DNA from 3 places in the Sporosarcina pasadenensis genome. Region 2 is predicted to be linked to each of the others. Evidence: riboswitches for the same ligand, from Rfam matches in the RefSeq annotation. Region 2 holds a riboswitch; each other region holds the start of a gene.
The links. Region 2 has a riboswitch for S-adenosylmethionine ahead of AB1K89_RS10075 (bifunctional homocysteine S-methyltransferase/methylenetetrahydrofolate reductase). Riboswitches for the same ligand answer to the same signal wherever they lie in the genome.
Positions count from the first base shown of each region.

Region 1: it holds a riboswitch for S-adenosylmethionine, as region 2 does, so the genes downstream of both, metA (homoserine O-acetyltransferase MetA) here and AB1K89_RS10075 (bifunctional homocysteine S-methyltransferase/methylenetetrahydrofolate reductase) in region 2, are expected to answer to the same signal.
Region 3: it holds a riboswitch for S-adenosylmethionine, as region 2 does, so the genes downstream of both, AB1K89_RS11760 (aliphatic sulfonate ABC transporter substrate-binding protein) here and AB1K89_RS10075 (bifunctional homocysteine S-methyltransferase/methylenetetrahydrofolate reductase) in region 2, are expected to answer to the same signal.

Region 1 covers NZ_JBFEGM010000002.1:29,597-36,703, forward strand. The annotation lists gene AB1K89_RS03890 (HAD family hydrolase) at 30-692, shown strand; gene AB1K89_RS03895 (tRNA U-34 5-methylaminomethyl-2-thiouridine biosynthesis protein) at 1,015-1,173, shown strand; gene AB1K89_RS03900 (DMT family transporter) at 1,750-2,064, opposite strand; gene AB1K89_RS03905 (DMT family transporter) at 2,064-2,405, opposite strand; gene AB1K89_RS03910 (TetR/AcrR family transcriptional regulator) at 2,505-3,110, opposite strand; gene AB1K89_RS03915 (YetF domain-containing protein) at 3,203-3,916, opposite strand; gene metA (homoserine O-acetyltransferase MetA) at 4,033-4,941, opposite strand; SAM riboswitch class I at 5,015-5,121, opposite strand; gene AB1K89_RS03925 (YitT family protein) at 5,176-6,033, opposite strand; gene AB1K89_RS03930 (AbrB/MazE/SpoVT family DNA-binding domain-containing protein) at 6,230-6,508, shown strand; gene AB1K89_RS03935 (glycerophosphodiester phosphodiesterase) at 6,599-7,107, shown strand, end outside.
Region 2 covers NZ_JBFEGM010000006.1:129,526-136,632, reverse strand. The annotation lists gene AB1K89_RS10090 (hypothetical protein) at 1-1,110, opposite strand, end outside; gene AB1K89_RS10085 (biotin transporter BioY) at 1,255-1,851, opposite strand; gene AB1K89_RS10080 (hypothetical protein) at 1,993-2,172, opposite strand; SAM riboswitch class I at 2,287-2,392, shown strand; gene AB1K89_RS10075 (bifunctional homocysteine S-methyltransferase/methylenetetrahydrofolate reductase) at 2,712-4,559, shown strand; gene metH (methionine synthase) at 4,552-7,107, shown strand, end outside.
Region 3 covers NZ_JBFEGM010000007.1:202,885-209,991, forward strand. The annotation lists gene AB1K89_RS11735 (sensor histidine kinase) at 1-649, opposite strand, end outside; gene AB1K89_RS11740 (carboxymuconolactone decarboxylase family protein) at 788-1,444, opposite strand; gene acsA (acetate--CoA ligase) at 1,490-3,193, opposite strand; gene AB1K89_RS11750 (ABC transporter ATP-binding protein) at 3,195-3,914, opposite strand; gene AB1K89_RS11755 (ABC transporter permease) at 3,928-4,767, opposite strand; gene AB1K89_RS11760 (aliphatic sulfonate ABC transporter substrate-binding protein) at 4,784-5,767, opposite strand; SAM riboswitch class I at 5,928-6,040, opposite strand; gene AB1K89_RS11765 (amidohydrolase) at 6,290-7,107, opposite strand, start outside.

The DNA of each region.
Region 1 (7,107 bases), on a different contig from region 2:
TGCTTTGAACAAATAGGGGGATATATTCAATGAAAGTTGCGATATTCGATTTCGACGGGACATTATATGCAAAAGAGACTTTTCAATTGTTAATGGATCATTTAAAGCACCATCCGACTTACAGCACCAAATATAAGAGTTTTTTTCGTGAAATCCTGCCCATTTACATTGGGTACAAAGTAAAAGTCGTTCCTGAAGCGAAAATGCGGGAGCGCTCGATGCAAATCTATGCAAAAGCCTTACATACTTTATCCAAAACAGAGCTTGAGCGTTATTTTGATGAAATGAAGATAATCATGCAACAGGATTTAAATGAGGAAGTTGTAGCGAGGGTCCGACAGCATCTTAGCGATGGGATGCATGTAATGCTTGTTTCAGGGGCTTACACGCCATTATTGCATGCGGTGACGGACGGCATTGTGTTCGATACGGTAATCGGAACTGACATACCGTTTACGGCAGACGGCACGTTTGACAATCATACGAAAATTTACCATATCCAAGGCAAGCGGAAGACCGAAATGATTATGAAATCGTTGCAAGGAAAGCAAATCGATTGGGAGAATAGCTTTGCATACGGTGACAGCTATTCCGACCTTCCCGTACTTGAGCTAGTCGGAAATCCGGTTGCTGTCAAGCCTGAGGAAAGGTTAAAGCGTATTGCTTTGGAAAGAAATTGGACAATCTTGTAATGTAAAAAAGGAGCTCACAGTGTAACGCTTCGGTTGATGGGGAGAAAACAATAAAAAACACAGCATTTGGGGACACAATTCCATATGAATCGGTGTCCCCGTTTTTGTTGTTATATCGACGTTTAGATGATTTACATAGTCGAGCATAAATTTATGTGCCTTTGCTAATTCACTTGTTAAAACACGTGCTGATTGGATATTGGAAAGAAAAATATAGAAGAAAGATGAGAAATCTATGTTAAAATATATTGAACATTATGAAATGAAATAGACATATGTTAATATAAAATTTAAACAACATAGACTTATGAGGGGGACAACTTTGAAAAATTTATCGATAGCAATATTGGGTGCAATTGTAGCGTGGTTAGTATTAAGTTTTATCGTAAAAGATTTTGAAATCATTCCTATATTTACCCTTATCATAGGCACTGCACTCGGGTATAGTGTCGGCAAGAAAGAAGGAGCAGAATCGAATTAGGAACTTTCTAACTTAAAAGGAAATTATTAGAGGGACGTTAATCCATTAAGGATTAATGCCCCTTTTTATAGAATTAATTGAACTAAGCAGCGGGCAATTGAAGAAAGTAATGAACGGAGTTGGAGTATATGAGTGAACGATATGAATTAAGTTTTAAAAACAAGGAAGTAAGAATGTATGTTTATTTGCTTATACCAACACTTATCATAGCAAGCATCCTTATATTTTATGGCGAACAGAATTATCACTATATTCCTTTGTTAGCGTTTTTAATTACCTTTTATCTATGGCGTTATTTTTACAGGAGAAAGCGGAAGAATGAAGTAGAAAAATCTTCTTAAACTTACAGGTGCTTTAGTTCAATAAGGATAGTGGAATATTATACTAAAAAGCGCTCAAATTTCTAAGCGCTTTTACTTGTTATTCATATGGCTATTTCAATGTTGAAATATATGCTAATTAACCTGTTATTTACGTTGTTAATTGCACTTTACTCCCCATCAACCGAACCCGTTACTCACAGTAGGGCTCCTTTTTGTTTAGTTGCCTATACAGTTACATAGCTTCTTTTTATCATTAAGACAAAGCTTTTAATCCAACAACACCGATAACAATCAAAATCACACTGGCAATACGCCCTACGCTTCTTGATTCTCCGAAAAAGAGCATATTGATGAGTACTGCACCCGCAGTTCCGACACCTATCCACACGGCATATGCAGTGCTCACTTGTAAATAGTTGAAGGACATATAGAGAAATGCGAATGCCGCTCCAAAGCCGCCCCCGAAAAGAATTGTATTGGTGATTGTCTTCCGCTTACTATACTTATTCAAACCGACAACACCGATAAACTCACTTATTGCTGCCGCAAATACAAATAACCAACCCATCACTTAACAAATCCTTTCTTTTCTTCCGCACCGTCAGCAATCTTCAAGCCGATTACACCCACAACTAAAATTAGGATGAAGAATATTTTACCTACTCCCAGAGTTTCTCCGAACAAGAAAACATCCATTAATGCGGTCCCTATCGTACCAACCGCCGCAAATACTGCATAAACAGTACCTGTCGGGAGATTTTCACAAGCCTTCGCCAAATAATGAAAGTCAACGAAGATGAACAAGACGATCGGGATCCAATGCCACCATTCTGAGGCGACATTGAAACCGAATATCCATACTAATTCGAAAAAACTTGTCAGCGCGACGTATAACCATGATTTGTTCATTGCAAATTACCCCTTACCAAATGACTGACTGTCATTCATTTTAATATATATGAGCTCCAAGACGTAGTAGCATAGCTAACATCCTGGAACAAGTCGAATCTATTTAATCGCCAAAGCGTGCTTCAAGAAGTTCTTCACTTCATTTTTTTGTATGACCGCCTCATCTTCCTTGTCGGTATCATATAAATATATTTGTTCGGCTGCAGATTCTACTAGACCGATGACGAGTCTAGCTGTCCTATCGGGATTGACGGAATTTCGGATTGCCCCTTCGCCAATCGCTTGCTGAAGGCCTTCACTTACCCACTTATAAAAAGGTGCGTATACCGTTTCCCAATCTTTCAGATGTTCTGTTGAAGCTAATCCCGAATAAATGAGTGCTTGAATTTCATGATATTCTTCACTCACTTCAAAAATGGCGTCGACGAGCTGCTCCATCCGTTTTGGAAATGGTGCATCATCCGATACCTTATCCGTGACTATCTCCAAAGTTTTTGCGACCATCACTTCAGCAATTGCAGGCATCAATGACAGTTTTGATGGAAAATATAAATAGAATGTTCCTTGAGCAATGCCTGCCACTTTCACAATATCAGATATTTTCGTTTTCTCGATCCCTTGCTTACGAAAAACATCAATGGCCGCCCGGACGATTCTTTCTTTTTTATCCAATGATTGATTCCCCTTCCGCTGACTGACTGTCATTCATTATAACATAAAAAATCCATCTAAGGGGCAGACGACCTTTCTCCCTTAGATGGATGTCGAAATGGGAATGGGGCGTATCCCTTAAGTCCCTACTTCTCTTCAGTTCGTTGGTCGATATGGAGAGTGCCGTCTGTGAGGATTTCTGCATAATAAACTTGTTCCACTTTGCTGAAACCGTTTTTCTTCAGCTGCTCATAAACCCATTCTTCTGTCAGTTTGAGCTCGGTCAAGTTTTCTTTGATTAATTTTCCATCTGAAATGATTTCTGTCGGTATATATTTTGGCTCATTGCCGGGTGCTTTCACGTCTTTGCGCGTCGCGGTCTCTTGAGCCGCTTTTTTCATGACACTTAACTGGCCGTTCGTCTCAAGAATTGCATAGTTAACGTCTGCAACAGCGAAAATGCTTTGCTCGCGGAGCATCATGTTCAAATCATTCAATGTTAGACGAGCCTTCTTCATCCCTTTTTCACTAATTTTGCCTCTGTGTATAACAATGGTCGGCTGATCATCGAATAAGATTCTCGCTTTTTTCGATTTTATTGTTAGGAAGTTCACAAAAACGGTTAGTAGAGCCCACCAAATCATTGAGACTGCCCCATCCAGAAATGGGGTTTCCGTTTGAGCGGATATCTCAGCCGCAACGGAACCAATTGTAATACCCGTGACGTAATGGAAAAAAGTAAGCTGTGAAATCTGCTTTTTCCCCATCATTCTGGCGAGGAGCATAAGAATGATAAAAGCAAAAATTGTTCTAAACGTCATTTCCCAAAAATCAATTTTAGAAATTGCATCTGAAATCATTTTTGTACACACCTCCACAACGGTAGTGTGTGATAGAACTATTACAATATACAGAGAAAAAAACAAGCAAAGCAGGGATTTCATCTATTCCCGCTTTGCTGCTTTGTTTTAGATTTTCATTCCCATACGTACGGAGTTTCTTGGTAGACGTAATAATTTAACCAGTTTGAGAAAAGAAGATGAGTATGTGAGCGCCATGTGTTCAATGGTTGCTTTTTCGGATTGTCATTTGGGAAATAGTTTTCCGGCATATCTATATCGATCCCTTTTTTCAAGTCCCGTTCGTATTCTTCGGCGAGCGTGCACGCATCATATTCCAAATGGCCGGTGATCATAATATGTTTGCCGTCTTTAGACAGGACGATGAACGCGCCTGCCTCTTCCGATACCGCTAATAATTGAAGTCGCGGCTCCTGTTCAATTTCTTCAATTGAAACAGACGTATACCGTGAATGGGGTGCGTTGAATAGATCATTAAAACCACGAGCCAGCTCAATTGTCGGATCGGTCAACTGATGACTATAGACGCCAGATAGCTTTTTCGGCAACTCAAATTTGTCGATTCCGTAATGATGGTAAAGAGCAGCTTGCGCTCCCCAACAAATATGCAATACAGAAGTGACATTTGTCGTCGACCAGTCCATAATTAGTTTCAACTCATCCCAATAGGCGACATCTTCAAACTGAAGGTGCTCGATTGGGGCTCCTGTAATGATGAGCCCGTCATAACGGCGATTTTTAACACGGTCGAATGTCGTGTAAAATGATTCCAAGTGATTTTTGCTCACATTTTTAGATTCGTACGTCGCTGTATTCAAAAATGAAACATTCACTTGCAATGGCGTATTGCCGAGCAGACGAAGCAATTGAAGTTCCGTCTTTTCTTTTTCCGGCATTAAATTCAAGATGAGGATATTTAACGGACGGATATCTTGGGTAGTTGCCCGCCGTTCATCCATGACGAAAATCTTTTCTTCTTTCAACAGCTCACGTGCCGGTAATTGCTCAGGTATATTGATTGGCATTGTTGCTCCCCCTTTATAAAATAAAAAACCCCGCTCCCAAAGATAGGAACGAGGATTTGCATCTGTTTCTCCGTTCTTATCTCTCAAGATTCACATCTTGTTGGAGGTAGCACCTTCCTGCAATCGCAGAGGTTGCTGAAGCTTCAACGGGCCAAATCCCTCAGCTTCTCTTGATAAGAATTATTCAATTGTGACTATTATATCATCAATCATGGGATTGTATACTGATTTGTTTCAACGATGCACTTTCGCTTTTGAAAAACCAAGCCCTAATATTTCGGAAGCGTTTAGGAAAATGACAAATGACGACGGTTCAGCAGCTTGAAGTAGTTTCTTCAAATAGACAGCCTCCGACTGTTCGACAACGCAAAAGATCATTGTTTTTTCGTTGTTTGAATAGCCTCCTGTCGCCTTCATTTTCGTTAATCCCCTGTCAATTTCATTTTGGATGACCGATTGAATTTTCTCTTCATGGTCGGTAATGATAAGGACTAGCTTTGTCGGTGATGTTTGGAGCTGGACGAAATCAATCACCTTGCTCGTTACATAAATTGACATAAGTGCATACAAAGCAAGTTCAAAATTAAACACGAAAGCTGAGGTGACAACGACAATACCATCGACAATCAATTGTGAAAAGCCACTTGAGATGCCTGTATACTTCTTCAGTAATTGGGCGATTAATGCAGTTCCTCCAGTCGATCCATTTCCTCTATAAACAATTCCCAACCCAATACCGAGCATAATACCGCCATAGATGGAACTGAGTAGCGGATTATCGACAGACAATTGGATTCCACTCGTCAAATAGATGACGAATGGGACGAAAAAAGTACCGACAATCGTTTTTGTGCTGAACTCCTTCCCCGCAAGCAACAGTCCCAACGCGATAAGAGGAATGTTGATCATCCATTGAACGTAGGCAGGATTATATTCGAATAGTTCATACAAAATCGTACTGACACCTGAAATGCCTCCTGCAGCTATACGGGATGGCAATAAAAATATATTGAATGAAAGTCCGACCAATGACGCTCCTAGGATGATCTGAACATAGTCGAAAACGACCGGTCTTTTCTTGATGAATGACATAATTGGTTCCCCTTTCTTAAAAGACTTACCTATTCTATCAGAAAAAATCCTGGCCAGAAACGTTTCAAAGGTAGCATAAGAGGAATAGAAAGAATAGGAAACTGAAAGAAAGTATATTCATTTTTTTGTAATTTCCTAATTTACTGGTATAATAGTTGATATATTTACAAAAAAACATAAAGTCAGGGAGGATAATATGCGAAGCTTAGGCATTGTCAGAAAAGTAGACCATCTCGGCCGGATTGTGATCCCGAAGGAATTGAGAAGCACCTTGAAACTCGATAAAGGCGCACCAATGGAAATATTCGTTGATGACGATATGATCATCCTGCGGAAGTATGTAGTCGATGCGGCGTGCATCGTAACCGGAGAAATCACTCCCGAGAACACAAAACTTTCGAATGGCATGTACATTAGTCCTAAAGGTGCAGAAATCCTAAAAAAAGAAATTGAATCGAATAAGACTTGGGAATGAGCATTTCCAAGGGCAGAGGGCAACGGTTACAGCACCGTCGCCCTTATGTCACGGGCCTTATGTTAGTTAAATGAAATCGGAGGAAGCAAAATGGAAATCTTCGCACATAGAGGCGCTTCAGGTAACTTTCCGGAGAACACGATTGCTGCATTCAAGGAGGCGGCACGTCTTCCGGTTTTCGGTGTTGAATTCGATGTACATATGGCAGCAGATGGCGAACTTGTCGTCATCCATGATGAATCAATCGACCGTACGTCAGACGGCACAGGTTATGTGAAAGATATGTCTATAGCGGATTTGAAGAAACATGATTTCGGAAGCTGGTTCTCACCCGGATTCCAAGGAGAAACAATACCGACACTGTCAGAAGTCCTCGATGTATTCGATTCAACTAACCATAAACTGAACATCGAATTGAAATCAGATATTTTCCCATACGAAGGAATGGTCGAAAAAGTGCTCGATTTAATTGAGACAAGACGAATGGAATCTCGCGTTATTATTTCGTCATTTGATCACGCTGCCATTCAATTCGTTAAGCAGCTCAATCCTCACATCGAAACGGCCGCACTATTCATGGAAGTACTCGTCCACCCGTT
Region 2 (7,107 bases):
GAGCATCGAGTCGACGCCTTCTTTCGGGCTCGTGAAATCAGTGAAATAATACATATGGCCATTCTCATCGAATACAGGGCTGACTTTCGATTCCGTTCCTTCGTCGGAAGGCAGTTTTACATCCTTCTTCCCGACGATTGAATTCCAGAATCCGTGGACGTATTTTCCGAAATAGCTGTTCTGGAGGCTGACCGCTTCCGGCGAAACCGCCCCATCGATGAATTCAGGGACTTTTGATAGCGGGTATTGATTCACCTCCCCATTTCCCGGATTGACCATGACAATCCCTTTGACGTCGAATCCGTTCCTCGCTGTAATGAAGTTTCCGTAGGAACGGATATAATGCGGCTTGCCTTCATCATCAATTTCAAGCTGCACATCACCGTAGAAGATGAGATCCGGCATCGCCATCCGCATATGACGCTCCACTTGTTTATGGAAGTATGATGAAGGGGTATACGACATTTCAGTTTTCACGAACTTCGGATTATCCGCTGAATCGGTCGCGCTCATCGTGAAGTAACCGGGCGTCGTCTTCCCATTCAACCATTTGAAGAAGCCCGAAAACTCTACCGGTGCGATGTAGACGAACTTCCCATCCACCTTTTGGATTTGCAAATTGCCAAGTTCATAGTAGCTCGTATTCGGCACTTGACCGAATGCCTTCTTCATTTTATTCCGGGCGAATTGGGGTGGAACGCTTGCAGGCGTCTTCGTTTCGTCGAACGCCTTGATTTCAACCTGTTGGTCCATTTCCACCGCTTTATATTTTTCATTCGCATTGAAAAGCGGCGCACTCAGGATGAACAAACTGCCTGCTAATGCCGCCAAGAAAAGGACAACCTTAGCGCTTCTTTCCTTTCCGGTTGCCAGCACGACGCCCGCTAGCGTGACGATGAGAGCTAGCGCCCACAACGACGTCCAATTCCTGTCCATATTTGAAACGTAATAAAGGGCAAACGTCAGAGCCGCCACGAGTACAACCGTTGCTGATATAGCTGCAATCCGATTGAAGGCAGGCTGCCCCTCTTTGGAGCCAGACGTAAATGGTACGATGATAATCGCGGAAACGATACCGGCGACCAATGAGAATAACAATAAATTTATCATGTGAACACTCTTTTCTTTTGAAATTAATCCTCCTCTACTATACGGACGAAACCGTCAAACGATTCGTTTTTCTGCTTGAATCCACAAAAAAACTATCTGCAAAAGTGAATTAACACATTACAGATAGTCCGATTGATTATTAAATTAATATGCACGCCTTACTTTTAGAATTTTGTACATACGGTGACCGAAAAATCCGGCAAGAATCGACAGCAGAATATCTTTCGGAAGGGGCGGCACCATCCACGCCCAAGCGACCGCATAGCTAAATGCGTCAGGCGCTGCGGCCCATAGCTTATAGGCAAAATACATCCAATTCGTTCCGAAAAGATAATTCACTACGAGACCTACAAGCCCCGCGACAATATAGCTGCGTAAACTGCCGTACTTTTCGACAATTTTTCCTGTTACAAACGCAACCAATATGAAAGAGACGATGAAACCAAAAGTCGGAAGCAAAATAGCGCCAAAACCCCCATGGAACTTCGCAAAAACAGGCGCCCCCGCCAAACCGACGACCATATAAACCGTCATTGCAATCGCGCCAAGCCGGCTTCCTAGCAGAAGTCCCGCTAACACCGCGAAAAAGGTTTGTAACGTAATTGGCACTCCGCCAATCACAAGGAACGGCACGAACGACGTAATATTCGCCCCGATCATCATTAATGCTGCAAACATTCCACAATAGACGAGACTGAGCGGGCTCATTCCGCTTTTCGTATTCACTGAAGCTGTTGTCATAATCCACCTCATAATTTAAGTTATCTACAATAGAATAAAAGTTAACTCAAATTGTGTCAACCTAATTTTCATTTCAGTTAACCAAACATCTGCGAATAAAAAAACCGATAGCATCATTCGCTATCGATTCCTGTATCAACGTTAATTGTCTTCACTTTTTGGGAATAAAAAATGGGCGAGTATTCCGCTTAGGACGGCTGCGCCTATTGTGATCCACACTCTCGACATGCCCGGAACTTCTTGAAAGTTTTTATGGAGCATCCACCATGCAATTCCGGCAACAAGGAGTGCAATCGGGACGGAAAATTTGAAAATCCTCAACGAATTCACCTTCTACCTTATATTCATAGGCCCATTCTATCACAATTCACCTATTGACGTATCCAATTTTTAACGATATGATGTTTTAAATTATTCAAACAACTGCATAACAAATTCTTATCAAGAGAAGCTGAGGGACTGGCCCGTCGAAGCTTCAGCAACCAGCCGTTTCGGTCAGGTGCTAATTCCAGCAGGTCCATTTCGGCCTGGCAGATGAGAAGAAGCGAGAATTCACTATCCAAAGCCTTCTTTTCAGCGAAGGCTTTTTTATTTTTCAGTTCTGTCGAAATTTTTCGCATAGAGAAAATGCATTTATGCGTAATTGGAGAAGGTTATGCGTGATTTCTCGCATTTATGCGCATCTTGCCGCGTTTATGCGTCTTTCGATGGTTTTATGCGTGTTTGGCGATGTTTATGCGCCTTTCGGGAGATTTATGCGTATTTGGAGCCGTTTATACGTTTTTCCGATGGCAGCATGCCGGATGTGTTCAAGGGATTAGTAGGTTAAGGGATATCGATTGAAGAGAGGATGATTTCTTATGAGATTGCTTGATCGGTTGAAAGATAATGTACTGGTGGCGGATGGGGCGATGGGGACGCTGCTTTATTCATATGGCATTGATTTTTGTTATGAGGAATTGAACGTTGAGAAGCCTGAAATCATCGAGAAGATCCACCGCGAGTATATCGACGCAGGTGCCGATATCATCCAGACAAATACATATGGTGCCAATTCTCTCAAACTTGCCCGTTATGGCATGGAGCACCGGGTGAAGGAATTCAATGAGGCGGCGATCCAGATTGCGAAGCGCGCCGCGGCGCCTGGCAATCAATTCGTACTTGGGACAATCGGCGGTCTGCGGGGCATCCGGAAAAGTGACGCTTCGCTAACCGAAGTGCTGACGATGGTGCGTGAACAGGCGGATGCTTTGCTTTCAGGCGATCCCGACGGACTGTTGCTGGAGACTTATTACGATTTTGAAGAATTGTCGACGGTCGTTACCGAGCTGCGGAAACTGACGAATCTGCCGCTCATTGCGCAAGTCGCGATGGATGAGCCCGGTGTTTTGCAAAATGGAATGAATCTCAATGACGCGCTTCATCAGCTGGAATCGCTAGGAGCGGATGTCGTCGGCGTCAATTGCCGGCTAGGTCCTTACCATACGATCCAAGCATTTGAAAAAGTGACGATTCCAGAGCGAGCGTTTCTCTCCGCAGCTCCGAATGCAAGCTTGCTCGATGTCGAGGATGGACGGATCGTTTATGCGTCCGAAGCCGATTATTTCGGGCGTGCAGCAACACTCCTCCGCGATGAGGGCGTCCGCCTGATCGGGGGATGCTGCGGAACGACGCCAAAGCATATCGCTGCCGCGAAAAAACAGTTGGCGGGACTGCCGCCGGTCACGAAAAAAGTCGTCACGCCTGAAAAACCGATCATCATCCGGGAAGCAGAGCCTACAAAACACGAACCGCTTCACATTAAAGCTAAAACACAAAGAACGGTCATCGTGGAACTGGATACGCCCCGCCATTTGGAGACGGAGCAATACTTCATCGGCGCGAACGAATTGCAGGCAGCCGGTGTGGACGCCGTCACATTGGCGGACAATTCCCTCGCCTCCCCTCGCATTAGCAATATGGCGATGGGGTCGATGTTGAAGCATGAACATCATATCCGGCCGCTCGTCCACTTGACGTGTCGTGACCACAACTTGATCGGGCTGCAATCCCATTTGATGGGGCTCGATGCGCTTGGAATCCATGACATCCTCGCCGTCACGGGAGATCCGACGAAAGTGGGCGATTTCCCCGGCGCGACGAGCGTCTATGACGTCTCCAGCATGGAGTTGCTGCAGCTAATCAAACAATTGAACGAAGGAATTTCTTTCACGGGCAAGCCGCTTCGCAAAAAGGCGAAATTCTCGGTCGCTGCGGCATTTAATCCGAACGTCCGAGTTCTCGACCGTGCTGTGCAACGTCTCGAAAAGAAAATTGAGTGCGGGGCGGATTATTTCATTACACAGCCCGTTTATACGAAGGAGAAGATCATCGACATTCACGAAGCAACGAAGCATTTGGATACACCGATCTTCATCGGCATCATGCCGCTCACAAATATTCGAAATGCCGAATTCCTGCATCATGAAGTACCGGGCATCAAACTGTCCGAAGAAGTGCTCGACCGGATGGCCGCATGCGGGGATGACCGTGAAAAAGCGACCCGGGAAGGCATCAACATCGCTAAGGAACTGATCGACACAGCAGCGGAACTATTCAACGGCATCTATATCATTACGCCGTTTCTCCGCTATGACATGTCCTTGGAACTCATCAGCCATATAAAAGAACTTGACGGGAAGAAGGAGAGGAGTATTGTCCATGCCTAAACATCCAATCGAACAACAGTTAAAAAACAGAATCCTCATCATAGACGGAGCGATGGGCACAATGCTGCAAGCGGAAGATCTCTCGACAGACGATTTCGGCGGAGAGGAATACGATGGCTGTAACGAATATTTGAACATCCTACGCCCCGATATCCTCGATAAAATCCACCGGGCCTATTTGGAGGCGGGAGCGGATATCATCTGCACGAACACATTCGGGGGGACCCCCCTCGTACTGGACGAATTCAGCCTCGGCCACCGAGCGTCAGAAATTAATATAAAGGCTGTGGAAATCGCGAAAAAGTGTGCCGCCGACTATTCGACACCGGAGTGGCCGCGTTACGTCGCCGGTGCGATCGGTCCGACAACGAAGACGCTTTCCGTCACAGGAGGAATTACATTCGACAAGCTTTCCGAGGATTTCTACGTCCAGGCGAAGGCATTGATCGAAGGCGGCGCCGATCTTTTATTGATGGAAACGAGCCAAGACATGCTCAATGTGAAAGCCGGGACAATCGGGATCAAACGGGCTTTCGACGAAATAGGCATCGAGCTCCCTGTCATGATATCGGGGACGATTGAACCGATGGGAACGACTTTGGCCGGTCAGAGCATCGAAGCGTTCTATATATCAATCGAGCATATTAAGCCGCTGTCCGTCGGATTGAACTGCGCGACAGGTCCGGAATTCATGACGGATCATCTGCGCTCGCTTTCTGATCTTGCGACGAGCTACGTCACGTGCTATCCGAACGCCGGATTGCCAGACGAAGAAGGTCACTACCATGAATCGCCTGAATCCTTATCCTTGAAGCTGAAAGGATTCGCGGAAAAAGGATGGTTGAATATGGTCGGCGGCTGTTGCGGCACGACCCCTGATCATATCCGCGCGCTCCGTGAAGCGGTTGACGGCCTCACCCCGCGCCACAAGCCTGAGAACGGGCATGACCATGCTGTTTCAGGCATCGAACCGTTGTTGTATGACCCATCGATGCGCCCGCTGTTGATCGGTGAGCGGACGAATGTCATCGGTTCAAGGAAGTTCAAACGGTTGATCGTCGACGAAAAATTCGAGGAGGCTTCCGAGATTGCACGTGCTCAAGTGCGCGGCGGTGCTCACGTCCTAGATATTTGCCTCGCAAATCCGGATCGTGACGAGCTTGAAGACATGAAAAAATTCATGCAGGAAGTCGTTAAAAAGGTGAAAGTGCCTCTCGTCATCGACTCGACAGATGAAAAGGTCATCGAAGAGGCGTTGAAATTCTCTCAAGGGAAAGCGATCATCAACTCCATCAACTTGGAGGACGGCGAAGAACGTTTCGACGCGGTGCTGCCTCTCGTGAAGAAATTCGGCGCCGCCGTCGTCGTCGGGACGATTGATGAAATCGGAATGGCAGTGTCACGCGAACGGAAACTCGAAATCGCGGAACGCTCCTATGATCTCCTTGTGAACAAATGGGGAATCGCTCCTGAAGATATCATTTTCGATCCGCTCGTGTTCCCTGTTGGAACTGGTGATGCACAATACATCGGGTCGGCGGTTGAAACGATCGAAGGCATCCGTCTGATCAAGGAAAAAATGCCGCGGTCGTTGACGACGCTCGGTGTGAGTAACGTTTCCTTCGGGCTGCCCCCTGTCGGCCGTGAAGTACTGAACGCGGTGTACTTGTATCATTGCACCCAGGCGGGACTTGATTACGCGATTGTCAACACGGAGAAGTTGGAACGGTACGCTTCCATTCCGGACAATGAAATAAAGCTTGCGAATGATCTTCTGTTCACGACGACCGACCAGACGCTTGCGGATTTCACTGATTTTTACCGGGATAAGAAGAAAGAGAAGACCGAGGACGATATACCGAAGACGGTTCCTGAAAGGCTCGCGTATTATGTCGTCGAAGGGACGAAAGAAGGTCTGATCCCCGATTTGGAGGCCGCGCTCGAGATGTACGATACGCCGCTCGAAGTCATTAACGGACCGTTGATGGAAGGGATGTCGGAGGTCGGCCGCTTGTTCAATGACAACCAGCTGATTGTTGCGGAAGTGTTGCAGAGTGCAGAAGTGATGAAGGCTTCCGTTTCATTCCTCGAGCAGTTCATGGAGAAGAAAGAGGACGATTCCGGAAAAGGGAAAATCATATTGGCGACGGTCAAAGGGGATGTCCATGACATCGGAAAAAACCTCGTTGATATCATTTTGAGCAACAACGGGTTCCGCGTCATCGACATTGGCATTAAAGTGACGCCAGCGACCCTCATTGACGTCATCCGGAAAGAGAAGCCGGACATTATCGGGCTGTCCGGATTGCTCGTGAAGTCTGCACAGCAAATGGTGCTCACCGCCCAAGATTTCAAGGCGGCAGGCATCGATACGCCCGTCATGGTCGGCGGCGCCGCGTTGACGCGCAGATTCACGGAGACGAAGATCGCACCAGAATACGATGGGCCGGTCATCTATGCGAAAGATGCGATGCAAGGGCTCGACCTCGCAAACCGGTTGCAGAGCGGGGACAAAGAGGCTTTGCTGAATGAACTCGTGGAAAAGCAG
Region 3 (7,107 bases), on a different contig from region 2:
CAGTCACTTGCTCGATATGGTTCATCGACTTCTGTAAATAAAGTGACTCCGCATACAAATTCGAACCGATCCCAAGCATTTCCTGCACACGCTTTTTCTGCTCAGACAACATTATTGAACTATACAGCCCTACAACGAAGAAACTACGAAATGTCGCCACACCGCCGATTAACGCCCAGTCTTTCCACATCAAGTCGTAGCTGTTTTGCATGAAAAAACGCATTATGTTTTCCGCACCGTTCCCGACAAACTCAAATAGAGCTGCCCATGAGCCCAACAAAAGCGGAGCTGCTCGATACTTGTCAATACAAATGATATGAAAACCTATCGCAAAAACAACATAATACATTAAGATAGACAGATGATGCTGGAAACTATCCATTAATGAAACAGACGTTGTCATCATTTCAACACAAGTTCTGAAAATAACGACAGTCAAGCCCGTCACAAGCCCCGTCAACGGAAGAGATCCAGCCGGACGGATGAGGAGGAGGAGAAAAAAAGTAATGCTCCCTAAACTAAAACGAAACGACTCTCCATTGAACGGAATAATTTTAAACTCTCCCGCAACCGCCGTCAATAAAGCTGTCAATAACAAGACCGTCATGTCTATTTTATGTTCTTTTTGGGTCAAATGCTTGTTTAACATATAATATCTCCTATTATTAGAAATAATCATCTAGGGGAATTATATCATGGCAAGTATTTAATCGTTGATTAACGTAACATTCAATCAGAAAAAGCGATACAAACATTCGTAGCAATGTTTGTATCGCTTTTCTCTTCTTTAAGCATCATATGCATTTAATGCATTCACACTGTGAGCCAGAGCTGAACCCGCTTTTAATGCAGTTGCCACCAGTATCGATTCTGCTAGTTCTTCCTTCGTTGCGTTTGCTTTCTTTGCACCCTTTGTATGAATGTCAATACAGTACGGGCAACCTGTTGTATGGGCAACAGCGACAGCAATCAATTCCTTTTCTTTTACACTTAATATACTTTCTTTCATTGTTTTTGCATCAAAATCAACAAACGACTTAAAGACATCTCCATTTAGTGTTGAGAATTCCTTTAATCTATTGAAATAAGATGCTTTATATAATTCATCCTCGCCATTTTGATCGTATGCATTTAATGCATTCACTCCGTGAGCAAGAGCCGAGCCTGCCTTTAAGGCCGTAGCGACCAAGATCGCTTCCGCCATTTCTTCTTTCGTAACATCTTCTGCTTTCGCTGCTTTCACATGAATATCGATACAATACGGACAACCTGTTGTATGGGCAACAGCAATGGCAATCAATTCTTTTAATTTCTTAGATAGTTTTCCTTCTGCTAAGGCAAGTTTGTCAAACTGGACAAATGCCTTAAAAGCATCAGGTGCTAGATCACTTAATTCTCCAAGACGATTAAAATATGATTTCCTATACAATTCTTCTTTACTCATCATTATTTCCTCCTCAGTACTATCTTTTAGTTTGTTATTTGCGGGTTAGACATTTACTTTTTGAAGTTCCCTTGCCTTCAATTCCCGTCGAAGGATTTTCCCGCTAATCGGTGTCTTCGGCAATTCCTCAAGAAATTCAATTTCCCTCGGCGCAGCATGAGCAGCAAGCCCACTTCGTACAAAAAGACGTAATTCTTGTAGCAGCGCATCACTTGCTTCAAATCCATCCCGTAAGGCGATAAACGCTTTGACGATTTCTCCTCTTACCGCATCTGGTTTCCCAATGACACCCACCTCTGCAACAGCTGGATGTTCGATCAGTTTACTCTCCACTTCGAACGGTCCAATTCGCTCGCCAGAGGAATTGATCATATCATCGCTCCGGCCTTGGAAGAAGATATAGCCGTTGTCATCGATTGTCGCCAAATCACCGGATACATACCATCCTTCGAACGGGAAGTATGTCGAATACTTAGCAGGGTCGTTCCACACTTCCCTCATTAATGCTGGCCAATTTGCTTTTAAAGCTAAATGACCCACTTCGCCAGGTGCAAGCGTTTCGCCATCATCTCCTAAAATCGCCGCTTCAATCCCCGGAAAAGGTCTACCCATCGAACCCGGAATAATCTTATCGGACGGCAGATTCACAATGAGTTGAGCCCCTGTTTCTGTCATCCACCATGTATCATGAATACGGTTGGACAATGTTTTAATCCCCCAACGAATCACTTCCGGATTTAACGGCTCGCCAACGCTTAAGATATGCCGGATCTTCGACAAATCATAATTCGCTGTCTTATCATCCCCTTCCGCCATCAACATTCTGAAAGCTGTCGGCGCACTATACCAAACTGTTGTACCGGATCTTTCTAACACGGAATACCATTCATCGGCATTAAATCTGCCACCGTGAATGACAATCGTTGTCCGGTTAAGCAATGGAGCGAAAACTCCGTACACCGTTCCTGTTACCCAGCCCGGATGTGCCGTGCACCAATAAACATCATCTTCTTTCAAATCCAATACCCATCTACCTGTAATGTATTGTTGGATCATCACTCGGTGAGCATGGATAATTCCTTTCGGCCGACCTGTCGACCCGCTCGTATAATGAATATTAAGCGCATGGTCCAAATCCACCCACTCGATGATGTTTTTTTCAGCCTTAACAGCTCGTGCTTCCTCAAACAATGAAATTTCATCACCCTTGCATTGTTCGGGCTCCGCCGTTATCCACACCGTTTTCAGTGATGGCAATTCTGCACGCGGCACGCGTTTGATCAACTCAGGCGAAGCGATTAAATAAGCGCCCTCACAATCTGCAATCCGCTCCTTTACTGCATCTTCCATAAACGCTTCAAATAGCGGCCCAACAATAGCACCAAGCTTAATTGCAGCAAGCATTGCGATATGACAATCAGGATGCTTCGGTAAAAAGATAAAGACGAAGTCCCCTTTTTTCACTCCTTTCTTTTTTAATACAGTAGCCCATAGATCTGTTTTCTCTTTCAGTTCGCGATACGTTAGTGTAGACTCTTCTTTTTCACCAAAATAATGTAAAGCGACTTTCTCTCCAAACCCTTCCACGACATGGCGGTCGACACATTCATAGGCCATATTCACCTTTCCAGTAGAAGACCAACTAAAATTTGATTCGATACTTTTCCATGTGAAATCGTTTCTTGAAGGGAGTTCAGCTGTAATGTTGTAATTCCCTTCAGATGGATAAATCACTTCCTCATTAGCCATGTTAGACAACCTCCTTTTCGATATGTAAAAGCTCAAGGATTTCCGCTTTTTTAGCAGCCAAGAACGAATCGCCCCGATTTCTCGGTTTCACTACGTCAATCGACAACTCCGCCTGCAATGTGCCGGGTTGACCTCCGAGGATGAATATTCGATCGCATAAGTAAAGTGCTTCATCGATGTCATGCGTAACGACTACCATCGTTGTTAAACGGTTCTGTTGAATTTTTAACAATAAATCCTGCAATTGCATTTTAGTGAAAGCGTCCAATGCACTAAAAGGTTCATCTAGAAGCAAGACATCCGGCTCGCCAATTAGTGCCCGGGCAATTGCGGTTCGTTGCGCCATTCCTCCAGACAAATCTTTCGGATAATGAGCATCAAAATCAGACAAACCGACAAGATTCAAATACTCATGTACCGTTGCCTGTTTCTCCTTCTCATCTTTCGCACCGAATAAAATATTCTCTTTTACGGTAAGCCAAGGCATTAGTCTCGGTTCTTGAAAGATCATCCCAATTGGCTGTTCCCCCTCACCCAGAAATTCGATTTCCCCCTCATAGTTTTGATCGAGTCCGGACAAAACGCGTAATAATGTACTTTTTCCGCATCCACTCGTTCCTAAGATCCCAACAGTCTCCCCTTCCTTAATGGAAAATGAAATATCTTTGAATCCTGCAAGTCCGTTATTGAACGTCCTTGATGCATGTTCCACCTTCAGCATCGTCATCCCTCCATCATAGTTGGTTTTGTAGATTGTCTTGCCACTTCAATGCACGTGCTTCCAATGACTTCAACAACGAATCGGTTGCTTTCCCTAACAATGCAAATAAAATAATGCTTGCGATAATAAGCTCGGGCGAATACGTATTCTGACCAACGACTAGCAAATACCCAAGCCCTTGACTTGCTCCCATTAGCTCCGCAGCTACGACGAACATCCAGCCTAATCCGACACCACTACGTAGACCGACGAGAAACGAAGGAAGTGAAGCGGGCAAGATGATACGACGAACAATTTGCAACGGAGTAAAATGATAGATCTTACCGACTTCAATTAACTTACGGTCTACACCTTGAATACCTGAGACGATGTTCAGATAGATCGGGAAGAACACACCGACAGCGATTAACATCACTTTTGACGACTCTCCAATACCCATCCATAAGATAAACAACGGAACCCAGGCTAGAGATGGAATTGAGCGAAACGCTTGAATTAATGGATCCATCAACTGCTCAAACCATTTAAAATAACCGACGATGGATCCCAATATAACCGCGGCAATTGTTCCTGCTAGAAATCCGATCATAACCCGAAAGAACGTAATTCCCACATGTCCCCAAAGTGTCCCTTCTTGGGCTAACTCAATAATTTTTTGCAAAATAGTTGTCGGAGCCGGAAAGACATAGGCATCGAGCCAATTGAAACGGACAGCCGCTTCCCAAACGACTAATAGAATGAATGGAATGATCAAGCCAAGAGCTAAACCTCTCACCTTATTTTCAAAGTTAATTTTGACCGATCTTTTTGCTTTTACTTTAAACAATTCTTTTTCGTCAATATTGACCGTCATGTCTATTCCCCCTATTTCATTCGATAACTTTTTTTGCAAATTGATCAGTAATCAATTCTCCTACAATCGTTCGGATATCCACATTCCCTTTAATTACATTTTCTGATTGCAACACTTCACCCGCTGCAGTCAGTTCATCGATTTGTTTCTGTCCAGGGATTGGATCCGAGAAGTCATTACGCTCTAAACTCTTTTTCGCTACTTCCAATTGCATCTCAGCTTCTTTTGCAAGTATGTCGGCTGCCTCATCCGGATTTTCCAAAACCCACTTCCGTGCTTTCTCATACACTTCAATCACTGTTTCAACTACTTCAGGATGTTGTTCAGCAAATTCAGATCTGACATTCAGTGTTCCGTACGTATTTTTTTCATGATCACGTAAAAATAACTTTGCACCAGAATCGACTTCAACTTTTGCCATATGTGGATCTAACCCTGCCCACGCTTCTACTTGACCTGTCAAAAGAGCGTTAGCGCCATCTGAGTGTTGTAAATTTACAATTTCCAAGTCTTTGGACGACAACCCAACTTCTTGTAACGAGCGGAGAAGAAATATATATGGATCCGTCCCTAGCGTTGCAGCCACTTTCTTACCTTTCAATTGTTCTACTGATGTGATGTCCGAATCGCCTGTGGCAACAAGCGCAGTCCATTCCGGCTTCGAATAAATATAGACCGATTCAATGGGTGAACCATTCGACTTGGCGATTAATGCTGCAGCCCCAGCTGTCGAACCGAAGTCGACACTTTTTGAATTTAGAAATTCAAGTGCTTTATTGCTTCCGTGGCTGAGTACCCACTCCACTTCAATCCCTTGTTCCACAAACGCCTCCTCTGCCCAACCAAATTCCTTCAACGCTAGGCTAGTTGGCGAGTAATATGCATAATCCAACACAACTTTTTTCAACTCCACCTTTTCCTTGCCTTCACTGGATGAGCAAGCTGACATCAGAATCGTTATACTGATAACCGTTAATATTAATGCAATCCATTTTTTCATGTTCATTTCCTCCTAAACTCATTTTTATATGGAAAATCAATTTAACCCAATCATTAACTGTTCCTATTGGCATAGTCGGATTTATCTATGCACAAATCCGGTTTTAACTTAATGATTATAAAAAACCCTCTTCAATAAGAAGAGGGCTGCAAAATTCCTCCTCTTATCTTCCAGGCTAAAAACACCTGTAGGATGTAGCACCTTTTCAGATCAATTCATCTGTTGGTTGCCGGGCTTCATCGGGCCTATTCCCTCCGCCACTCTTAATAAGAGATGTATGTAATTGTCAAAATCATTTTCAAAATCTAACTGATTGAAAATTAGTATAAACAGATAAAAATAAATTGTCAACTCATATTTTCATTATTTTAAAATATAGTGCATGCTAATTCAGTTTCATTGACTGCTACGACAGGGATTACACAGTATATTATATTTATTTATTTTTATTCATAATTACTTATAAATTTTCGATGGAACATAAAAAGGGAATCCCGAGGATTCCCTTTTTTACTACTGATCTTAAAGACTGTTTAATTGTATAGCTGATTTAAATAAGACATCTACGGCTGCAAGCATCGTTTCTTCATTGATGTCAAATTGTTCATTATGGTGTCCGGCAGGAAGGTCTGTGCCAAAAATACAATATGTTGCGAGTCCACCATTTTGTTTCACTCGTTCCATGAAATAAGTTGCATCTTCGGAACCAGCCGCGTCATTTGATTCCAAAGCTGTTTCTTTTAACATGGCTGACTCTTCTGCACATCCCTGGAGAATCACTGCCAACTCTTTCGATCCTTGACTACTAAGTGCTTCACCGACTGTATCAATTTGATAATCGACTTGATACATTTGTGCTGCACCTTTAATAATCGCTTCTAACTGACTTTTTATAAATTGATTCACTTCAGAATTTTCCCCGCGTGTTTCTGCTTTTAGAAACGCATAATCTGCGATTATATTTCTTCCTGAACCAGCATGTAATTCACCGACATTAATTCTTGAAATCCCTTTTGAATTCCTAGAGATTGCGTGAATATTTAATGCCGCATTGGCAGCAGCTAACAATGCATTATTTCCTTCTTCAGGTTGTGCTCCTGCATGGGATGCCTTACCTTTGAAAGTGATATCCAGTTTCGATGTGGCCAAGAAACCGTTATTCGAAGCAACGAAATGTTGATGGGGGACCCCTGTCCCAACATGCGAGGCGATGAAATAGTCTACATCATCTACGATTCCAGCACTCGCCATTGATTTCGCGCCGCGTGTTCCCTCCTCAGCAGGTTGAAAGATCAATTTGATTCTCCCTTTTAAGGCTTCTTTATTGTTAGCAATAACTG